DNA from 4 places in the Catenuloplanes sp. NPDC051500 genome. Region 2 is predicted to be linked to each of the others. Evidence: riboswitches for the same ligand, from Rfam matches in the RefSeq annotation. Region 2 holds a riboswitch; each other region holds the start of a gene.
What was found. Region 2 has a riboswitch for cobalamin ahead of ACIA8K_RS17135 (ribonucleoside-diphosphate reductase subunit alpha). Riboswitches for the same ligand answer to the same signal wherever they lie in the genome.

Region 1 (5,148 bases), on a different contig from region 2:
GACCGCGCCGCCGTCCGGGCTGTACTTGATCGCGTTGCCGATCAGGTTGTCCAGGACGCGTCGCAGGCGCATCCGGTCGCCGGGCAGCACGAGTGAGTCCGGAAGTGTGGCGTGAAGCGTGATGGAGCTGCCGGTGAGTGAGGAGAGCGCGGCGCCGACCGCCTCGCGGACCACCTCGGCCAGGTCGCACGGGGTCATCTGCACTGTGGCGTGGCCGGTGTCGAGGGCGGCCAGGTCAAGCAGGTCGTCGATGATCCCGCGCAGCAGCGTGGTGTTGCGGTCGATCACCTCAAGCAGCGCGGGCCCGTCCGCGGCCAGCTGCGCGGGCGACGCCTCGCGGAGCAGGCTGGTGTAGGCGCTGATCGAGGTGAGCGGCGTGCGCATCTCGTGGCCGATCAGCGCCAGGTACTCGTCCTTGCTGCGGGCCAGCTGCAGTTCCAGGTCCTCGGCGCGGCGGCGTTCCAGGAACTGGCCGACGTGTGCGGCGATGCCGGCCAGCAGCGCGACAAGCGCGTCCTCCGGATCCTCGACGACCTCGGCGAAGAACGCGAGCACGCCGAGCGTGCCGGTGCCGGACCGGACCGGGATGGCGAGCGCGGCGTGCAGCTGGGACGTCTCGATGGTGTCCGCGGGCAGCAGCGCGGTGCCGTCGGCCAGGTCGCGGATCCAGACCGGCTCGCCGGTGAGCCAGGCCTTGCCGGAGAGGCCCTGCCCGTACGCGAGCTGGTCCGGCACGTGCATCTCCGCCACGCTGCCCGGCGCGCTCCAGTGCGCGGCACTCCGCAGCACGCCGCCGGGGCCGTCGACAAGCCACAGCTCCGCGTGCGCCCAGCCGAGCGTGGCGACCACCGCCTCCAGCACCCGCGGCCCGGCCTCCTCCGCGCTCGACGCCTCGGCAAGCGCGGACGTGACGGCCAGCTCGCAGGCGCGGAACCGCTCGGTGCGCTTGAGCTCTGTGACGTCCTGCAGTGCGATCACGGCGCCGAGCCGGGTGCCGCCCGCGTCCGAGATGGGTTGTCCGTCGACGAGCAGCACGCGTGGGCGTTCGAGGGCCGGGCCGGCCAGCACCTCGAGCCCGTGCAGCTCCTCGCCGCGGAACGCGCGGGAGAGCGGCGTGTCGTCCGGCGCCATCGGCCGCCCGTCCGCGTGCCGCAGCCCGAAGTCGAGCGGGTGACCGCCGGGCGCGAACGGCGCCGGCGTGCGCCCGGTGAACCGCAGCATCGCCGCGTTGATCAGCACGCGACGGCCGTCCGCGTCGCAGGCGACCACGCCGTCGTGCAGGTTGTCGAGCACGGCGTCCAGGAAGCGCCGGTGCCGGTCCGTGGTCTGCCGGGCCTCGCGCTCCGCGACGACAGTGCCGCACACCTCGGCCGCGTGCCCGACCATCGACTGCTCGGCCGCGGTCCAGTCGCGCGGCCGGTAGTCGACCACGGCGCAGACGCCGACGATCGCGCCGGCCCGGGAGCGGACCGGATATCCGAGGTAGGCGCGGGCGGCGGCCAGCCGGATCGGCGCGTCCGGCGGGACCCGCTCGTCGTCCTCGACGTCGTGCACCACAAGCGGGCTCCCCGAGTCGAGGATCAGGCCGGCAAGCGTGGACGCCGCAGGCACGGCGCCGAGGCCGGCCCACGCGTCCGGCAGCGCATATCCGCCGCTCATCAGCGCGCGCCGGTCCTCAAGCAGCTGCACCAGGCCGGTCGGTGCGTTCGCGACCCTGGCGGCCAGCTCGGCGATCCGGTCCGCGGCGTCCGGGACCAGCGAGCGGCGGGAGAGGTCCACCCAGTCGGCGTCCGTGTCGCCGGGCGCCGTCACGGCGATGCTGCCCGTCGTCGTCACCGTCCTGATCCTCCCGTTTTTCGCCGCTCCTGCGCCCTCAGACTAATGCCGTGAGACACGTCAAAACCGGCAATTCACAGACGCGAGGGTACGACCCGAGCGTGACCCGGCCCGCTCAGAGGCAAGCCCGGCCGTCGTCGCTGATGCCGCTCACCGCGCCGCCACGCTGCCGCGCTCACGCGCGACGGATGAGCTGGATCCGTCCTCGGCACGCCCGCGCGCGCCGGGTCCCAGGCCGGTCGGGGAGTGCGGGCGGTTGTCCCGGGCACCCGCGCTCACCAGGTTCAGGCCGGTTGGGCGTGCGGGCGGTTGTCCCGGCACACGCTCGACGTGTTCCGGCCTGATCGGGGCGCGCGGCGATCAGGTGGGGAGGTCCGCGCGCGCGGTCCGCACAGCGAACGGGGTGCTCCGGCGAGAACACCGGAGCACCCCGATCGAGCGTTGCCTCACGCGGAAGCGGTCGCCTCCACGTCGCGGACGGTTCTCGCCGGGCGCGGCGTGAGCAGCAGGCCAAGCGTCGCGCCGATGGCCGCCCACATCGCGGCCAGCTCGGCAAGCGACGCGACCCGGAAGTCCCAGATCAGCTGCGGTGACACGTCCGCCGGGATCTCTCCGGTGGCGGCCGGCCAGATGACCAGGATCAGCGCGTAGCCGACGAGGCCGGTCAGCACGCCGCCGGTCACCGCGACCGGCCCGGACTGCCCGCGGGCCAGCAGCACCTGACGGACCAGCACGGCAAGCCAGGCGATCGCCGCGGCGGCCGCGATCAGTGACAGGTACTGCGCGGTGCGGGCGTCCACCGTGTCCGGGTCGCCGACCGCGGGCGGGTTCGCCGGGTACTTCAGCGCCGGTACCAGTGCGAACGCGACGAAGCCGAGGAACGCGAGCAGCGTGGCCCGGCCGAAGTCGGTCCGGCCGGGCAGCCGGTGCCGCACCTTCGCGAACACCACGGCGAGCACAAGCGCGAGGCAGACCGCGACAGCGATCGCGGCGACCATGCCGCCGATCACCTGCATGGTCCGGCCGACCAGCTCGGGTTCGGCGGGCTCGGCTGCGGTGCGGGCCTCCTCGACGGCGAGCGCGCGTTCGATGACCGGCTCGACCACGAAGAACGCGACGAGGGAGGCAGCCACCCCGCCGGCGACGCCCGCGAGGGCGCCACGCCGGAGGATGCCGCCGAGCGTCGGTGAGGACACTATGGGCGTGGTCATGTCGGAGTGCCCCGCGCTCAGTGGCAGGGGACGCCGAGCGCGTGCCGGCCGTCGTGGGTGAACTCGTGCAGGTACGCCGCGACCTGGCCGGTGGTGACCAGCCCGTTCTCCTGGAGAAGCAGGTAGAACACGATGAGCGCGACGGCCGCGAGCAGCCAGGCGAGCAGCGGGACCCTGATCGGGGCGACCGCGGCGGTGGGAGCGGAACTGGCAGACGGCATGATTGTTGATCCTCTCGTCCATGCCTCGTGGCGATGTGATGCGGCGCCACGGCCGGTCTCCTGGCTCCCGGATCAACACGCCCGTTCCTGCCTTCCCAGACCCGAAGGTCCGGTGGCGAGGGTGGAACGGGCACTTCCCGGTCACAGTGGCGAGGACCACGCCGGATTTACACCGGCTTCCCGAGCACCGTGGCCTGCGCAGCTTACGCCCGGTGAAAATCGCGCGACAAGAGGAGGTGATCTATCTACAACTGTTGCTGCTCCTCATCGGTGGCGGAGCGGTAGAAGATCATGTCGTAGATGCGGCGATGCGCGGTGACGCCCCGGCGCTCGAACTTGGTCATCGGCCGGTGCTCGGGCCGTGGCGCATAACGGTCGAAGCCGTTCGTCAGGCCCGGTTCCGCGGTAAGGCTCTCCATCATGGACTGTGCGTAATCCGCCCAGTCGGTGGCGCAGTGCAGCGTGCCGCCCGGGCGCAGCCGGGAGCGGAGCAGCCCGAGGTGTGCGGGCTGGATCAGCCGGCGCTTGTGGTGCCGCGCCTTGGGCCACGGGTCCGGGAAGAAGACGTGGATCGCGTCGAGCGAGGCGGGCGCCAGCTGGTGCCCGACGAGCGTGACCGCGTCGCCGAGCGCCACCCGCACGTTGGTCAGCCCGCGGCGCTCGCTCATCGCCAGCAGATTGCCCACGCCGGGCGTGTGCACCTCGACCGCCAGGTAGTCGCGCCCCGGGTCGGCCGCGGCCATCGCCACTGTCGCCTCGCCCATGCCGGACCCGATCTCCAGCACGACCGGCGCCTCGCGGCCGAACAGCGCGGCCAGGTCGAGCGGCAGCGCGTCGGCCGGGTCGAGCGGCACGTCGACGCCGTGGCTCTCCCAGAGGCGCTCCATCGCGTCGTGGTGCTTCGGACTCATCCGCCCCCGCCGGGGATGGAACGTCCGCACCCGGCCGTGCGGCAGCGCGTTGATCTGCTCGGCCAGGCCGGTGATCTGGTCGTCAAGCACACCCAGCTGGTCGGCAAGCCCCAGCTGGTCGGCAAGACCCGTGTGGTCCGCAAGCCCCGTCTGGTCCGCAAGCCCCGTGAGGTGGAGCGTTGCGTCAAGATCAGTGTTCGTCTCGATACTCATCAGACCCCAGACAATACCCAGGGGGTACGACAGAAGCGCAGCTCCCGCCGTACCCCCTTTCGGGTTTGGTGGTGTTTTGTAGTTGTTTATCCGAAAGTGCAGGTGGCGGTAGTTGTCGGATTACTCCCCGTCCACGACCCGATGAACCCGACCGTGGCATTCCCACCCGGCGGCAGCACGCCGTTCCAGGCCGCGTTGCCGACCGAGACGTCCGCACCCGACTGGGTGACCACGCCGCCCCAGGACTGGGCCACCTGCTGCCCGGCGCCGAACGTGAACCGCGCGGTCCACGAGCGGCTGGCCGTGACGCCGGAGTTCGCCACCGTCAACTCGCCCTGGAAGCCGCCCTGCCACTGACCTGTCACCCGGTAGGAGGCGGTGCATCCGGCCGCGGGCGTCGGCGTCGGCGTGGGCGCAGGGCTGCCGGTCCCGGTCGGCGTCGGGGTCGGCTGGGTACCGGTCAGCGCCTGGACTAGCGGGGGATACCACCGGTTGGCGATCTTGACGTCGCCGGCCGCGTTCGGATGCACGCCGTCGCTGGTGTCAGTGGCCGGCACGAACCCGGTCCACTGGTCGACCACGGTGACCGGCGAGGCCGCTGTCGTCCGGGACGCGGCCCACGCCGGGATCGCCGCGTTGAACGCCACGGTCCGCGCCGCGCACTCGGTGCAGCTCGGCGGGTCGACCGGGATGATCTGCGCGACCAGGATGCGCATGGCGGGGTTGCTGGCACGCATCTGGTCCACGAGCGTGCTG
Region 2 (5,148 bases):
TCCGCGAGCATGTCGCGGACCTGTTGTTCCAGCTCCGCGTCGAAGAGTTCCGGTTCCTCGGCCCGGACCTGGTCGACCACGTCGAACGCGAACGCCATGTGCATGCTCTCGTCGCGGAACACCCAGTTGGTGCCGGAGGCGAGGCCGTGCAGCAGGCCGCGGGAGCGCAGGTAGTAGACGTACGCGAACGCGCCGTAGAAGAACAGGCCCTCGATGCAGGCGGCGAAGCAGATCAGGTTGAGCAGGAACCTCCGGCGGTCGTCGCGGGTCTCCAACGAGCGCAGGTCGAAGATCGAGTCGATCCAGCGGAAGCAGAACTCGGCCTTGCGCGCGATCGACGGGATGTTCTCCACCGCCGCGAACGCCTCGAACCGCTCCTTCTCGTCCGGCACGTAGGTGTCAAGCAGGTTCAGGTAGAACTGGACGTGCACGGCCTCCTCGAACAGCTGCCGGGACAGGTAGAGGCGGCCTTCCGGCGAGTTGACGTGCTGGTAGAGGTTGAGCACCAGGTTGTTCGCCACGATCGTGTCACCTGTGGCGAAGAACGCGACAAGCCGCGACACCAGGTGCTGTTCGGCCGGGGAGAGCTTGGCCAGGTCCGCGAGGTCGGTGTGCAGGTCCACCTCCTCCACGGTCCAGGTGTTCTTGATGGCGTCTTTGAAGCGGTCGAAGAAGTGCGGGTACTTCATCGGCCTCAGCGTGAGGTCCATTCCAGGGTCAAGAAGCATGATCAAAATCCTTCGGGGGTACGACGAGAGCTGTCGGTTACTGGCAGGCTTCGCACGACTCGGGGTTCTCAAGTGAGCAGGCAAGCGCCTCGTCGTCGGAGACGGTGATCCTGGCGACGCCGGTAATCGGGGCGACGCCGTTGATCGGGGCGGCGCCGGTGATCGGGGTGACCGGGACGGCAGGCGTGACCGCGACCGGTGCCTGCACCGCCACGGTGGCCTGCTGGATGCGCGTCGCCGGGCGGGAGCGCAGGTAGTACGTGGTCTTCAGGCCGGCCTTCCACGCGTACAGGTACATCGAGGAGACCTTGCCGATCGTCGGCGCGCTCATGAACAGGTTGAGCGACTGCGACTGGTCGATGAACGGCCCGCGCGCGGCAGCCAGGTCGATCAGCGCCTTCTGCGGCAGCTCCCACGCGGTCCGGAACAGCGCGCGGACCTCGGCCGGGAGCGCCGTGATGCCCTGCACCGAGCCCTCCGCGCGCCTGATCTCCGCACGGATCGCGTCCGTCCACAGGCCGCGGGACTTCAGCTCGTCCACCAGGTAGGAGTTGATCTGCAGGAACTCGCCGGAGAGCGTCTCGCGCTTGAACAGGTTCGACACCTGCGGCTCGATGCACTCGTAGCAGCCCGCGATCGAGGCGATGGTGGCGGTCGGCGCGATCGCGATCAACAGCGAGTTGCGTACCCCGTGGGCGTTGATTTTGCTCCGCAGCGCGGTCCAGCGCTCAGGCGTACCCTCGATGCCCCAAAGATCTTGTTGAAGTTGACCTTTCGACATGCGCGTGGCGTCGAAGGACGGGTGCGGCCCGAAACGCTCCGCAAGCCCGGCCGACGTCTCCAGCGCGGTCAGGTAGATCTCCTCCGCGATCCGGGTGGAGAGCTCCCGCGCCGCGGCCGAGTCGAACGGCAGGCGCAGCCGGAAGAACACGTCCTGCAGGCCCATCACGCCGAGGCCGATCGGGCGCCAGCGCGGGTTCGACGCGGCGGCCTGCGGCGTCGGGTAGTAGTTGATGTCGATCACCCGGTCCAGGAAGACCACAGCGGTCCGGACCGTCTCGCGCAGCCGCTCCCAGTCGAGCGTGCCGCCGGTGACGTGCGCGCCCAGGTTGACCGAGCCGAGATTGCAGACCGCGGTCTCGTCGTCGCTCGACACCTCGATGATCTCGGTGCACAGGTTGGACAGGTGGACCGTGTTCTCCGGGAGCAGCGTCTGGTTGGCGAGCCGGTTGGACGCGTCCTTGAACGTCATCCAGCCGTTGCCGGTCTGCGCGAGCGTGCGCATCATCCTGCCGTACAGGTCACGGGCCTTGACCGTCTTGGTGACCTTTCCGGCCGCCTCCGCGGCACGGTACGCGCGGTCGAAGTCGTCGCCCCACAGGTCGGGCAGCTCCGGAACCTGGTTCGGGTCGATGAGCGACCAGTCCCCGTCCGCCTCGACGCGGCGCATGAACTCGTCCGGGATCCAGTTGGCCAGGTTCAGGTTGTGCGTGCGGCGCGCGTCCTCGCCGGTGTTGTCGCGCAGCTCAAGGAACTCCTCGATGTCCGGGTGCCACGGCTCCAGGTAGACGCAGGCCGCACCCTTGCGCCGGCCGCCCTGGTTGACGGCCGCGACGCTCGCGTCAAGCGTGCGCAGGAACGGCACGATCCCGTTGGACTGCCCGTTCGTGCCGCGGATCAGCGCGCCGCGCGACCGGATGCGGGAAAACGCGATGCCGATCCCCCCGGCGAACTTCGACAGGTTCGCCACCTGTGCGTACCGCTCGTAGATCGAGTTCAGCTCGTCCTTCGGCGAGTCGACCAGGTAGCAGGACGACATCTGCGAGTGCCGGGTGCCGGAGTTGAACAGCGTCGGAGAGCTCGGGAGGTACGCAAGCGACGCCATCAGCCGGTAGAAGCCGATCGCTTCGTCCACGGTCTGCGACAGTCCACACGCGACCCGCAACAGCCAGTACTGCGGGGTCTCGACGTTCTTCCTGGTGAGCGGGTGGCGCAGCAGGTAGCGGTCCGCGACCGTACGCAGGCCGAAATACTCGAAGCGCATGTCGTTCGCGGTGTCGACGGCGCTGTCGAGCTGTGTGCTGTGTGCTGCGACGAACGCCGCGGTCCCGTCCCCGATCAGCCCCTGCGCGTGGCCGAGCGCGATCGACGCGGAGAACGAGTCGATGCCCTGGCCGCGGACCTCGCCGTCGACCGTGTGGGCGAGCAGCCGGGCCGCCAGCCGCGAGTACTGCGGTTCCTCGCCGATCAGCTCCGCCGCGGTCTGGATCAGGAGCTTGCCCAGTTCCTCCGCGCCGGCGCCGTCGTACAAGCCGCTTATCGTTTTCGTCGCCACCCGCAGCGGATCGACCTCCCCGAGGCCTTGCACCCACCGCTCCACCGCCCGCACGACCCGGTGGAGATCCACCGGTTCCAGCGCGCCGTCGCGCGTACGCACCCGTACCGCCGCGTCAATGACCGTCATGCTCGTCCTGCTCCCTCGCGAGTCCGATTCCCTGGTGGGAGGTCCTCGGACCGCGCGGGCGCAGGCCACCGCTGGGCACGCATGGATTGCGGCCACAGGGGCTGGTCGGCGTCGGCCGTCCCGCGCGGCCTCGAACCACCGCCCCCGTCTGGCGGGCACGGCGCGGCTGGCAGGTCTTCGGACTCGCGGGCGCGCTGCTCACTTCCTACCGGCCGTCGCTTCCCACGCTCGTCGCTGTCGCGGACGGAGCCCAGTGCTTGTGACGGCTTTCGTTCCCACTCACCGCTGCGGGGCAGTCCCGGACTCACACCGGGTTCCCTCTTGCCTCGAACGTCACATACGCCACGCCCGAACCAGCTGCGTGCAACACCATATATGGGTACGCCGCATCCGCAAACCACAACATGTCGTGCCGGGCGTGTCGCTCCCCACCAAATGATCATGCGGCCAGGTCAGCGGCCCGACCGCGATCGTCTCCGCTGTGACCCGCGCCGGACGCCGTGCCCTACCGGACGGGTGTCGCCGTATCGTTGACAGGTGATCGGCAACCTTGAGACGTTCCAGGACGAGTTGGCCGCAAGCGGGTTTCCGCCGCTGGTCAACAAGCTGGCCGGAGCCGACTTCCGGGGACGGGTCGCCACCCGTGACCTCGGGCCGCTGCGGCTGGTCTCCCTCGACACGCCCGAGAGCGCGTGCATCGGGCGGGAGCGCGACGCCTCCGACGGCAAGAACCTGGCGGTCAAGGTGATGGCCCGGGGCCGGACCCGGATCACGCAGGGGCACGGCGACGCCGAACTCGGGCCGGCCGACCTGATGCTGCTCGATCCCACGCGTACGCTCCGGTTCGAGAGCACCGCGGCGACGCACGTCACGATCCTGATTCCGCGCCGGGAGCTCCGGATCCGTCCCGCGCAGATCGACCGGCTCATCGGCGTACCCATCGATGGTAGTCATGGTCCTGGTGCTCTTGTCTCCGTGCTGGCCCGGGAGTCGGCGCGATCGGCGACCGGGTTCCGCGAGGCGGAGGCGCTGCGGTCGGCGGCGGCCGTCATCGAGCTGATCGCTGTCGCACTTGAGGCCCGGCTGGGTGACGAGCGACCGGCCCCCGACGAGAGGCTGCGGAACCGGATCGCCGGCTACATCGAGGCCCGGCTGGCCGATTCCGATCTGTCCCCGCTGAGCATCGCCGCCGCCCACCACATCTCCGTACGCCGGCTGCACAAGCTGTTCGAGGACCAGCCGCTCACCGTGGCGGCCCTGATCCGCAGTCGCCGCCTGGAGCGCTGCCGGGCCGAGCTGTCCGGAAGTGGACATACGGTCACCGCCGTGGCCGCCCGGTGGGGATTCCCCGACCCGACCCACTTCAGCAAGCTCTTCAAGGCGACGTACGGCTACAACGCCCGTGCACTGACAACAAGCAACCGTGCACGGACGACCAGGACGCGCACAACCGGCCCGGAACAGGATGGTGGTCAGCAAGGCAGGCAATAGCAATGGGAGAGAAGTCGTGGCGAAGGTAAACATCGTCCGCCCCGGTGAGGGCGAGATCCTCGGCAGCGGGGCACACCAGATCCGGATCCTTGAGAACGGCGAGCACACCGACCATCGGCTGGGATTCGCCGAGGTCACCATCCCACCGGGCACCCCCAGCCCGTTGCAGCACCGCCACGCCCAGCACGACGAGGGCTTCTACGTGCTGGCCGGAACGTTCCGGTTCACGGTCGGCGAGGACGAGTACGACGCCGGCCCGGGCACCTGGGTCATCGTGCCGACCGGGGCACCGCACACGTTCGCAAACATCGGTGACGTGAACGCGGTCATGCTGAACACGTTCACCCCTGACCTGTACGTGCAGTACTTCCGCGACTTCAAGGCCATGATCGATTCCGGGCAGCCGATCAACGCCGAGACCATGCAACCGCTGTGGAAGAACTACGCCACCGAGATCTCGAACGA
Region 3 (5,148 bases), on a different contig from region 2:
TGGGACGCCGCCGGGCCGGTGCCTACTCGCTCGGCATGCGGCAGCGCCTCGGGATCGCCGCCGCGCTGCTCGGCGACCCACCGATGCTGATGCTCGACGAGCCGTTCAACGGCCTCGACCCGGAGGGGATCGTGTGGATGCGCGGGCTGCTGGCCGGCCTCGCCGGTCAGGGGCGGGCCGTGCTTGTCTCAAGCCACCTGATGAGCGAGCTGCAGCACATCGCCGCGCACGTGGTGGTCGCCGGCCGGGGCCGGGTCCTGGCCGACACCACGGTGGCCGACCTGGTCGCGGGCGCGGACTCGCTGGAGGACGCCTACTTCGCGCTGACCCGGGACGAGGTGGACTACCGATGAGCCGGCTCCTGCACGCGGAGTTGACGAAATTCCGCACGGTACGCGGCCTGGTGCTCGGCACCGTCGCCACGGCCGCGCTGATCGTCGGCCTGGGCCTGTTCGTCGCCGCGAACAGCGTGTCTGTCTGCTCCAAGGGCACCGTCGACGTCGAGTGCCCGACACCCCCGGCCGGGCCGGGCGGCGAATCCGTGCGCGACAAATTCTACTTCGTGCACAAGCCCCTGCCCGGGGACGGCACGATCACGGTCCGGGTGACCTCGATGACCGGGATCATCACCTACCCGCCGCCGAACCACGACACGATCGTCCCCGGCCTGGTCCCGTGGGCGAAGGCCGGGATCATCGCCAAGCGCGGCACTACTGAAGGCTCCGGCTACGTGGCGCTGATGACCACCGCCGAGCACGGGGTACGCCTCCAGCACGACTTCGTCCACGACGTCGCGGGCCTGCCCGGCGCCGTGTCCACAGGCGCGCCACGCTGGCTGCGGCTGACCCGGGTGGGCGGCACGCTCACCGGCGAGGAGTCCGCCGACGGCGTCACCTGGACCCGGGTCGGGACCGCCACGCTCACCGGCCCGGTCGAGATCGGGCTGTTCGTCACCTCGCCGAGCGACCTGACCGTGCACAACGGCGTCGGCGGCGGCACCGCTCAGGCCCGCCTGTCCACGACCACCGCCACGTTCGACAATCTCGGCCTGACCGGGGCCGTACCCGGCGGCGGGTGGCTGCGCGACGACGTCGGCGCCGACCCCGAACCGGACGGCCCCGTCCACCACCCCGGCAGCGCGGAGGAGTCCGCAGGCGTCTGGACGGTCAGCGGCAACGGCGACATCGCACCCCTCGCCGGCGAGGGACCCGGCACCCAGATGACGCTGCTCGGCCTGGTCATCGGCCTGATCGTGGTGATCGTCGTGGCCGTCCAGTTCATCACCGCGGAACTGCGCCTCGGCCTGGTCGGCGTGACCGCGCTGACCGCCCCCGGCCGCGCCCGGATCCTGCTCGCGAAGGCCGCGGTGCTCGGCGCGGCCATGTTCGCCGCCGGGACTGCCGCCGCCGCGTTCGTCGTGCCGGTCGCGGAACGGGTGCTCCACGCCAACGGGTCCCGGAGGCCGTTCCTGCCGGTCCCGGACGTGGTCACGCTGTCGCTCACGGTGGGGCTGCTGACCGCCGGGGTGGCGCTGCTCGCCCTCGGGCTCGGTGCGCTGGTCCGGCGCAGCCTGCCCGCGGCCGGGCTGGCCGTCGCGGTTGTCGTGCTGCCGTACCTTGCGGCGGTTGTGGGCGGGCTGCCCGCGGGGGCGTCGCAGTGGCTGCTGCGGGTCACTCCCGCCGCGGCCTTCGCGGTGCAGCAGACCGAGCCGGCGTACGCCCACGTGATCGCCAACTACGTGCCGATGGCCGGGTACTTCCCGCTGCCGGCCTGGGGCGGGCTCGCGGTGCTGGCCGGGTACGCCACGCTCACGCTCGTCCTGGCGGGCGTGCGGCTGCGGCGGGCCGACCTGTGATCCCGGCCCTGCACGCGGAGTGGACGCGGCTGCGCACCGAGCCCGCCGTCCACCTGTTGCTGCCGTCCATCGTGGCGGTGACAGTGCTTGTCAGCCTGCTCGCGGTCGCCGCGTGCCCGCGCAACGAGTGCGGTCTCGACCCGGCGGCGCTTACCCTGGCCGGGGTGCGGCTCGGGCAGGCGCTCGTGGTGCTGCTGGCGGTCTCGGTCCTCGGGGGATCGCTGCGGACGACGTTCACCGCCGTACCCCGGCGGCTTGTGGTTCTCGGGGTCAAGGCTCTCGTGGTGAGCGCGTCGACGCTTGTCACGGGCGGGCTCGCGGTGCTCGGCTGCCTGGCCGCCGGCCGCGCGATCCTGCCCGTCGGCGGTCCCGGGCTGCGCGCCGCCGCCGGGTCGGTGCTCTACCTGATCCTGATCGGACTGCTGGCGCTCGGCGTCGTCGCGGCGCTCCGGGACCCGGCGACCTCGGCCGCGGTCGTGCTGGTGCTGGTGCTGCTCTACGCGCCCCCACTGATCGCCACGACCGTCACCGACCCGGACACACAGCGGGCCCTGCGCCGCTTCGCCCCCATGCCGTCCGGCCTGTCCGTCCAGGCGACGACGGGCCCGCCGATCACGCCGTGGGCCGGTCTCGGTGTGCTGGCCGCGTGGTCCGTGGCGTCGCTTGTCATCGGGGCGGTGGTCCTGCACCGCCGGGACGCCTGAGCGGTGCCGAGGCCGTAGGATGTCGGGCAGTGCTGGTTCGCCGTGGTCGCCCACGGCGTCGTAAGAGGGAACCCGGTGGGAAACCGGGACTGCCCCGCAGCGGTGAGTGGGAACGAAAGCCGTCATCAAGCACTGGGCTCCGCAATCGGAGCCTGGGAAGCGACGGCCGGTAGGAACGAGTGACGCGCCCACGAGTCCGAAGACCTGCCCGCACCGCGTACACCGGGACCGGTGTGCGCTGCCGACGGTCCCTCGGGAGGGCCAGGGCGGGTCACCGGAGGCGCAGACCGGCCGCCGTGCCTCACCCAGCCTTTCCGACGGGTCCGCCGACCTCGAGGGAAGGTTTCACATGTTCGGTCACACCACGGTGCTCGGCTATCCGCGCATCGGCCCGGATCGCGAGCTGAAGAGGGCGGTCGAGGCCTACTGGGCCGGCCGCATCGACGCCGGGCAGCTCGACCAGATCGCCGCGGGGTTGCGCGCGGACGTCTGGCGCACGCTTCGTGAGGCGGGGATCGAGGCGATCCCGTCCAACACGTTCTCCTACTATGACCACGTGCTCGACACGGCGGTGGCGGTCGGTGCGGTCCCGGCGCGGTTCGCCGGGCTGGGCCTCAGCGACCTCGACACGTACTTCGCGATGGCGCGTGGCACGGACGCGCAGCCGCCGCTGGAGATGACCAAGTGGTTCGCCACGAACTACCACTACCTGGTCCCGGAGATCGCCCCGGACACGGTCTTCACAGCCACACCCACAAAGGCGCTGCGTGAGTACGCGGAGAGCCGCGCGCTCGGCATCGACAGCCGGCCGGTGCTCGTCGGGCCGGCCACGTTCCTGCTGCTGGCGAAGGCGGCGGAGGGCGCACCGGGCGGGTTCCGGCCGTTCGACAGGCTGCACGACCTGGTCGCCGTCTACGCGGACATCCTGCGCGAGCTGGCCGCGGCGGGCGTGCGCTGGGTGCAGCTGGACGAGCCCGCCTACGCGGCCGACCGTACCGCGGAGGAGATCGACGCGCTCCGGGCGGTCTACATCGCGCTCGCCGCGGTCGCACGCCGGCCGAGCATCTTCGTCGCGACCTACTTCGGCGAGCTCGGTGACGCGCTGCCCGCGTTGCTTGACACGCCGGTCGAGGCGGTCGGCCTGGACCTGGTCGCCGGGCCGGGCAACCTGGACGCGCTCGCGGCGGCCGGGAACGCGCGGGAGAAGACGATCGTGGCCGGGGTGGTCGACGGGCACAACGTGTGGCGCACGGATCTGCGCACGGCGGCGGCGCGGCTGGCCACGCTCACCGGGCTTGCGGGCGAGGTCGCGGTGGCCACGTCGTGTTCGCTCCTGCACGTACCCGTGGATCTCGATCTTGAATTGGATCTTGCTCCTGAGCTGCGGAAACGGCTCGCCTTCGCCAGGCAGAAGGTTGACGAGGTGGTGGCGCTGGCCGGGGCGGCCGGTGCGTTGCCCGAGCCACTCGGCCCGCCGCCCGCGGCCTGGCGCAACGACGGGGTCCGCGCCCGCCTCGACGCGCTGCGGCCGGAGGACTCCCGGCGCGGTGCCTATGCCGGCCGGGCCGCCGCGCAGCAGGCCCGGCTCGGGCTGCCGCCGCTGCCGACGACCACGATCGGCTCGTTCCCGCAGACCGCGATGCTGCGCAAGGCACGGGCCGCGCTGCGGGCCGGCACGCTTGACCCGCTCGGCTACCGCAACCAGATGCGGGCGGAGATCCTCGGCGTGATCCGCCTTCAGGAACGGCTCGGGCTGGACGTGCTCGTGCACGGCGAGCCGGAGCGCAACGACATGGTGCAGTACTTCGGCGAGCAGCTCGACGGCTTCGCGGCCACGAGCGGCGGCTGGGTGCAGTCCTACGGCTCGCGGTGCGTGCGCCCGCCGATCATCTACGGTGACGTAGCGCGGCGGGGCGCTATGACAGTCGAGTGGTCGTCCTACGCGCAGTCGCTCACCGACCGGCCGGTCAAGGGCATGCTGACCGGCCCGGTCACGATTCTGGCCTGGTCGTTCGTGCGCACCGACCAGCCGCTCGCGGACACGGCCAACCAGGTCGCGCTGGCGCTGCGCGACGAGACCGCGGACCTGGAGCGCGCCGGGATCCGGGTCATCCAGGTCGACGAGCCGGCGCTGCGCGAGACGCTTCCGCTGCGCCGCGACGGTCAGAAGTCCTACCTGGACTGGGCCGTCGGCGCGTTCCGGCTGGCCACCTCCGGCGTGGACGACGCCACCCAGATCCACACGCACCTGTGCTACTCCGAGTTCGGGGAGGTGCTGCCCGCGATCGACGCGCTCGACGCGGACGTGACGAGCATCGAGGCCTCCCGGTCCAGGATGGAGGTGCTCGACGACCTGCACGCCGCCGGGTACGGCCGGGGCGTCGGTCCGGGGGTGTACGACATCCACTCCCCGCGGGTGCCGTCCCAGGCGGAGATCACCGCGTCGCTGCGGCGTGCGGTCGAGGCCGTCCCCGCGCAACGGCTGTGGGTGAACCCGGACTGCGGCCTGAAGACCCGCGGGTACGCCGAGGTGGAGGCGTCGCTGACCCGCATGGTCGCGGCCGCCGCGGACGTTCGCACGGGCCGGTA
Region 4 (5,148 bases), on a different contig from region 2:
CGATGCCTCCTGTCACGGTGCGGTGCGCGCCGTGTCCAAGAAAGGCATCTGCAGACATATGACCGCAGGTACTGTGTCCTCCCCCCGGCGTGGCCGTCGGCGCCCGCCGCGCAAGCCCATCGAGGCTTCCGCTCCGCCCGCCCAGGTTGTCGTCACGACCCCGATGCCCACCGGCGCCGGCACGTTCGCCGACCTGCCGCTGGCACCCGGTCTCGCCAAGGCGTTGCACCGCAACGGGCTCACCACCCCGTTCCCCATACAGTCCGCAGTGCTGGCCGATGCGCTGGCCGGCCGGGATGTGCTCGGCCGTGGCCGTACCGGTTCGGGCAAGACGCTCGCCTTCGGGCTTCCGCTGCTCACGCTGCTCGACGGCAAGAAGGCCGTCAGCCGTGCGCCGCTGGCGCTCATCCTGGCGCCGACCCGCGAGCTGGCCCAGCAGGTGACCGCGTCGCTGACCCCCTACGCGTCCGCACTGCGGCTGCGGATGGCCACAGTGGTCGGCGGTCTCTCCGCCGCCGCGCAGGCGCAGACGCTTGCGCGTGGCGTCGAGATCGTGGTCGCCACCCCGGGTCGCCTCGCCGACCTGGTGAAGGCCGGTCAGTGCCGCCTCGACCAGGTGACCACGACGGTCATCGACGAGGCCGACCAGATGTCCGACATCGGCTTCCTGCCGCAGGTCAGCGCGCTGCTCGACCAGACCCCGCGGAACGGGCAGCGCATGCTGTTCTCCGCCACGCTCGACAAGGCCGTGGACCGGCTGGTCAGGCGGTTCCTCACCGAGCCGGTCACGCACGGCGTCGACCCGCCCACCGGCAGCGTCACCACGATGCGGCACCACCTGCTCGAGGTGGCGGCCGGAGACAAGCTGGCGATCGCGGCAGACATCGCGGCCCGCAACCCGCGGTCGATCATGTTCGTCGCGACCAAGCGGGCTGCGGACCGGCTGGCCACCCGGCTGAGCGCGACAGGCCTCCCGGCGGTCGCGCTGCACGGCGGACGCTCGCAGAACCAGCGCACCCGCGCGCTTGAGCAGTTCCGCGCCGGCACCGCGACAATCCTGGTGGCGACGAACGTGGCGGCGCGCGGCATCCACATCGACGAGCTCGACCTCGTCGTGAACGTGGATCCGCCCGCGGACGGCAAGGACTACCTGCACCGGGGCGGCCGCACCGCGCGCGCCGGCCGGTCCGGCACGGTCTTCACGCTCGTCTTCCCGGAGCAGCGCCGCGAGGTGCACCGGCTGCTCACCCAGGCCGGCATCCGCCCGGACTTCGACGCGGTCACGCCCGGTCACCCGGCGCTGATCCCCGCCTAGAAACCACCGAGCACACAAACTCTGCGGGGGTACGGGCCGCGGCCCGTACCCCCGCAGAGTTTTTTGTTCCTCAGGCCGTCGTCAGGATGCCTTCCACGCCGAGCAGGAACGTCTCACAGACCGACTGCGGGTCGTTGAGGCAGCCGGACGCCATCGCGCCGTCGCGCAACAGCACGAAGTGCCGGGCCGCGGGCTCGGGAAGCAGCTCCGAGACCGTGTCCAGGAACCACTGCCGGTGCACGAGCACGGCCTGATGCACCGGGTGGGCGGGGTCGGGATATTCGCTTGCCGCGTTCAGGAACGCGCAGCCGCGGAAACCGGGCGTGCGGATGTCGTCCGCGATGCCGTGCGCTATCGCCCGTGCCACCTCCACGGGCGTCAGCCCGTCCGCCCGCGCCCGCTCCACGTGGGCGCGGATGGCCTGGTCGGCCTCGGTCAGGTACGCGACGACCAGGTCCTCCTTGCCGGGGAAGTGCCGGTAGAGCGTGGCCCGGGTGATCTGCGCCTCGGCCACGATCCGGTCGATGCCGACGGAGTGGATGCCCTCGGTGTAGAAGATCCGGGTCGCGGTGGCGAGCAGCCGGGCACGCGCCTCGGACGTCCTGGGTTCCCTCATCCGGCCATCATACCGGATAGAACGTTCGGTCTTTCACGGCCGTCACTGAGCGCCCCAGCGGTCGGTGTGGCGGGCCAGGGACAGCGGGCGGCGGGTACGCCAGCCGTGTCGCTCCAGGTCCGGCACGTCGTGCAGGCGGGTGACCGGACCGAGGCACAGCCACGCGACCGGGCGGATCCCGGCCGGGATGCCGAGCAGCTCCCGCACGAACTCCTCCCGGTAGAACGACACCCAGCCGACGCCGAGTCGCTCCGCGGTCGCGGCCAGCCACAGATTCTGAATGGCCAGGCAGGAGGAGTAGAGCCCGGCGTCCGCGATCGCATGCCTGCCCAACACCGCCGGGCCGCCACGCTCGGCGTCGTACGTGACCACAATGGATAGCGTCGACTCCAGCACCCCGTCGATCCTGATCCGGGCGAACCGGCCCGCCGCCTCCCCGTCAAGCGTCGCCGCGAACACCTCACGCTCCCGCCGCACATGCGCGTGGAACGCCTCCCGCACCGGCCGGCTCCGGATCACCACGAAGTCCCACGGCTGCGACAGCCCGACGCTCGGCGCCGCGTGCGCCGCGGCCAGGATCCGGTCGAGCGTCGCCTCCGGCAGCGGCTCACCAGTGAACTCGCCCCGCACGTCCCGGCGACGGTGGATGATCTCGTACAGGTCATTGCTCATCACAGGCTCCCGCTGTGCTCCGGCCCCGAAGGGCCACCTCAGCGCGAGGCCGGTCTTCGGACTTCCGGATCGTCACCTCACCGCCCGCCTTCCCAGCCTCATCGGCCAGTGGCTGCGCTCTCACGCGTGGACGGCAGCTCCCCGGTCACCGCGGCGGGCCCGTGCCGGACTCGCACCGGCTTCCCAGATTCTCCCCCGCCGCGCACGGAAGGGGCACCTCGCAACAGATTCGTGCCACCGGCAGCCTACGTCAGGTCAGGATCACCAGCTGCCGGGTGGCACGCGTCATGGCGACATAGCGGTCCACGGCCGGCCAGGCCCCGGGGTCGATCAGGATCACTAGGTCGAACTCCAGGCCCTTGGCCAGCTCCGGCGTCAGGGCGCGCGCCCTCGGCGTACCCCCGTGGCCCTTGTGGAAGGTTTCGCTCGCGATGACGGCGGCGATGCCGTCCTCGTGCAGGTGCATCTCAAGAACCAGATCAAGATCTTCGACCGCCGCGTGTACGACCGGGAGGCCGCTGCTGCGAATCGAGTTCGGCACGTTCGCGTCCGGCAGGGCCGCGCGGATGACCGGCTCAGCCTCGGCCATGATCTCGGCCGGCGTGCGGTAGTTGACGTTCAGCTCGGCGATCGAGATCCGGTGCAGGCCCACCCGGGTGAGCCGCTCCTGCCAGGACTCGGTGAACGGGCGGCGGGCCTGGGCACGGTCGCCGACGATGGTCAGACTGCGGGACGGGCAGCGCAGCAACAGCATCTGCCACTCCGCGTCGGTCAACTCCTGCGCCTCGTCCACCACGACGTGGGCAAACGGGCCGGCCAGCGCGTCCCGATCCCCGCCGGGCAGCACGGCCCCGTCGACAAGCACCTCGTGCAGATCCTTCTGGACAAGCATCTTCATCAGGCCCTCGCCGTCGTCGTAGGCCGCGGAGTCGATCAGATCGTCGATGACCGTCGCCATCCGGGACCGCCGGGCCGCCACCGCCGCCCTCCGCAGCTGTTCCCGCCGGTCCGCCCCCGCGTCGCCAAGCCGCCGGCGGGCCGCGTCAAGCAGCGGCAGGTCGGCGGTGGTCCAGGTACGGTCCCGCCGTTGCAGCGTCGCCACCTCCTCGTGACTCAGCCAGGGTGCACACCGCCGCAGAAAGGCCGGGACCGACCACAGATCGGCCACCAGATCGGCGGCGTCGAGCATCGGCCAGGCCCGGTGCAGCGCGGCGCGCAGCTCCTCATCACGGCGAAGCTCGCCGGGGTCCGCGTCGTCGCGGTCGACCAGAATCGCGACCAGCTCGTCCCGGATCAGCTCGCGGGCCTCGTTGTGCGGCGTGCCGTCCGCGGCCTCGAACGCGGCCGCCCAGTCCTGCGGGGTGACATGCGGCCCGGCCGTCCCGGACCTCGGCGGCTCCTCGTAGAACCGGACCGCGTTCTCGACGGCCGTCAGCATCCCGGTGCCCGACTTCAGGCGCGCCACCTCCGGATCCGTCTCGACGACCGCCGCGGCACCCTCCGGGACCAGATCACGCAGCGTGCAGGTCTGCACGTCGTCCTCGCCGAGGCTCGGCAGCACGTCCGAGACGTACGCGAGGTACGGCTCGTGCGGGCCGACGAACAACACGCCGCCGCGGCGATTGCCAAGCCCGAGACGCGGATCGCTGTAGAGCAGATAGGCGGTCCGGTGCAACGCCACGACGGTCTTGCCGGTCCCGGGACCGCCGTCCACGACAAGCGCGCCGCCGGAGCCGGCCCGGATGATCGCGTCCTGGTCCGCCTGGATGGTGCCGAGCACGTCCCGCATGCGCGCCGAACGGCTTCCGCCGAGGCTGGCGATGAAAGCGGACTGGTCGTCGAGGGCGGCATGGCCGTCAAGGGCATCCGGGGTGAAGACCTCGTCCCAATAGTCGGTGATCCGGCCGCGCGTCCACCGGTAGCGGCGGCGACTCGCGAGGCCCATCGGGTTCTTGTGGGTACCACCGAAGAACGGCTCGGCAGCCGGCGAGCGCCAGTCGGTGAGCAGGCGACGCCCGGTGCCATCGGTCAGGCCGAGCCGGCCGATGTAGACGGCATCGATGTCGGCGGCATCGGTGTCGGCGGTGGCGGTGGCGGTGGCGTCGGCAGCGTCGGCAGCGTCGGCAGCGTCGGCAGCGTCGGCGTCGGCGATCATTCGGCCGAGGCAGAGGTCGAGGCTGTAGCGGCGGAGCGTGCGCAGGCGGGCGGTGAGGCGCTTGACCTCCTCGTCCCGGTCCACGGCCTGGCGGCCGCGGCCGGCGGCGTTCTTCCGCTCCGCGTCGAGGCGGGTGGAGAGGTCGTCGATCTGGGCGCTCATCGAGGCGGACATGGCGGCGAAGTGGCGCTCGTCGTCGGCGATCAGTGCGGGATCGGCCTTGGCCGAGAGGTGGTCGGGCAGCGCGAAGGCGCTGGCGGTGGTCTGCATGTGCACAATCCCCTCAAATGCCGTGTTCACGGCTTCGACAAGCGATTGTGCAGGAGGAATAGGGTCTTGCGGCAAGACCCCATCTCTGATATAAGTTAGAAATGGCGGATGAGGGTCTCC

Region 1: it holds a riboswitch for cobalamin, as region 2 does, so the genes downstream of both, ACIA8K_RS05540 (CbtB-domain containing protein) here and ACIA8K_RS17135 (ribonucleoside-diphosphate reductase subunit alpha) in region 2, are expected to answer to the same signal.
Region 3: it holds a riboswitch for cobalamin, as region 2 does, so the genes downstream of both, metE (5-methyltetrahydropteroyltriglutamate--homocysteine S-methyltransferase) here and ACIA8K_RS17135 (ribonucleoside-diphosphate reductase subunit alpha) in region 2, are expected to answer to the same signal.
Region 4: it holds a riboswitch for cobalamin, as region 2 does, so the genes downstream of both, bluB (5,6-dimethylbenzimidazole synthase) here and ACIA8K_RS17135 (ribonucleoside-diphosphate reductase subunit alpha) in region 2, are expected to answer to the same signal.

The regions. Positions count from the first base shown of each region.
Region 1 is NZ_JBITDX010000002.1:576,901-582,048, reverse strand. It holds gene ACIA8K_RS05550 (ATP-binding protein) at 1-1,836, opposite strand, end outside; gene ACIA8K_RS05545 (CbtA family protein) at 2,283-3,047, opposite strand; gene ACIA8K_RS05540 (CbtB-domain containing protein) at 3,065-3,268, opposite strand; cobalamin riboswitch at 3,301-3,475, opposite strand; gene trmB (tRNA (guanosine(46)-N7)-methyltransferase TrmB) at 3,514-4,179, opposite strand; gene ACIA8K_RS05530 (cellulose binding domain-containing protein) at 4,479-5,148, opposite strand, start outside.
Region 2 is NZ_JBITDX010000007.1:300,515-305,662, forward strand. It holds gene ACIA8K_RS17130 (ribonucleotide-diphosphate reductase subunit beta) at 1-728, opposite strand, end outside; gene ACIA8K_RS17135 (ribonucleoside-diphosphate reductase subunit alpha) at 766-3,192, opposite strand; cobalamin riboswitch at 3,343-3,565, opposite strand; gene ACIA8K_RS17140 (helix-turn-helix domain-containing protein) at 3,730-4,683, shown strand; gene ACIA8K_RS17145 (cupin domain-containing protein) at 4,700-5,148, shown strand, end outside.
Region 3 is NZ_JBITDX010000011.1:142,681-147,828, reverse strand. It holds gene ACIA8K_RS23150 (ABC transporter ATP-binding protein) at 1-353, shown strand, start outside; gene ACIA8K_RS23145 (hypothetical protein) at 350-1,855, shown strand; gene ACIA8K_RS23140 (ABC transporter permease) at 1,852-2,559, shown strand; cobalamin riboswitch at 2,576-2,786, shown strand; gene metE (5-methyltetrahydropteroyltriglutamate--homocysteine S-methyltransferase) at 2,909-5,148, shown strand, end outside.
Region 4 is NZ_JBITDX010000008.1:276,310-281,457, reverse strand. It holds gene ACIA8K_RS18880 (DEAD/DEAH box helicase) at 164-1,315, shown strand; gene ACIA8K_RS18875 (TetR/AcrR family transcriptional regulator) at 1,386-1,931, opposite strand; gene bluB (5,6-dimethylbenzimidazole synthase) at 1,974-2,603, opposite strand; cobalamin riboswitch at 2,633-2,839, opposite strand; gene helR (RNA polymerase recycling motor ATPase HelR) at 2,854-5,028, opposite strand.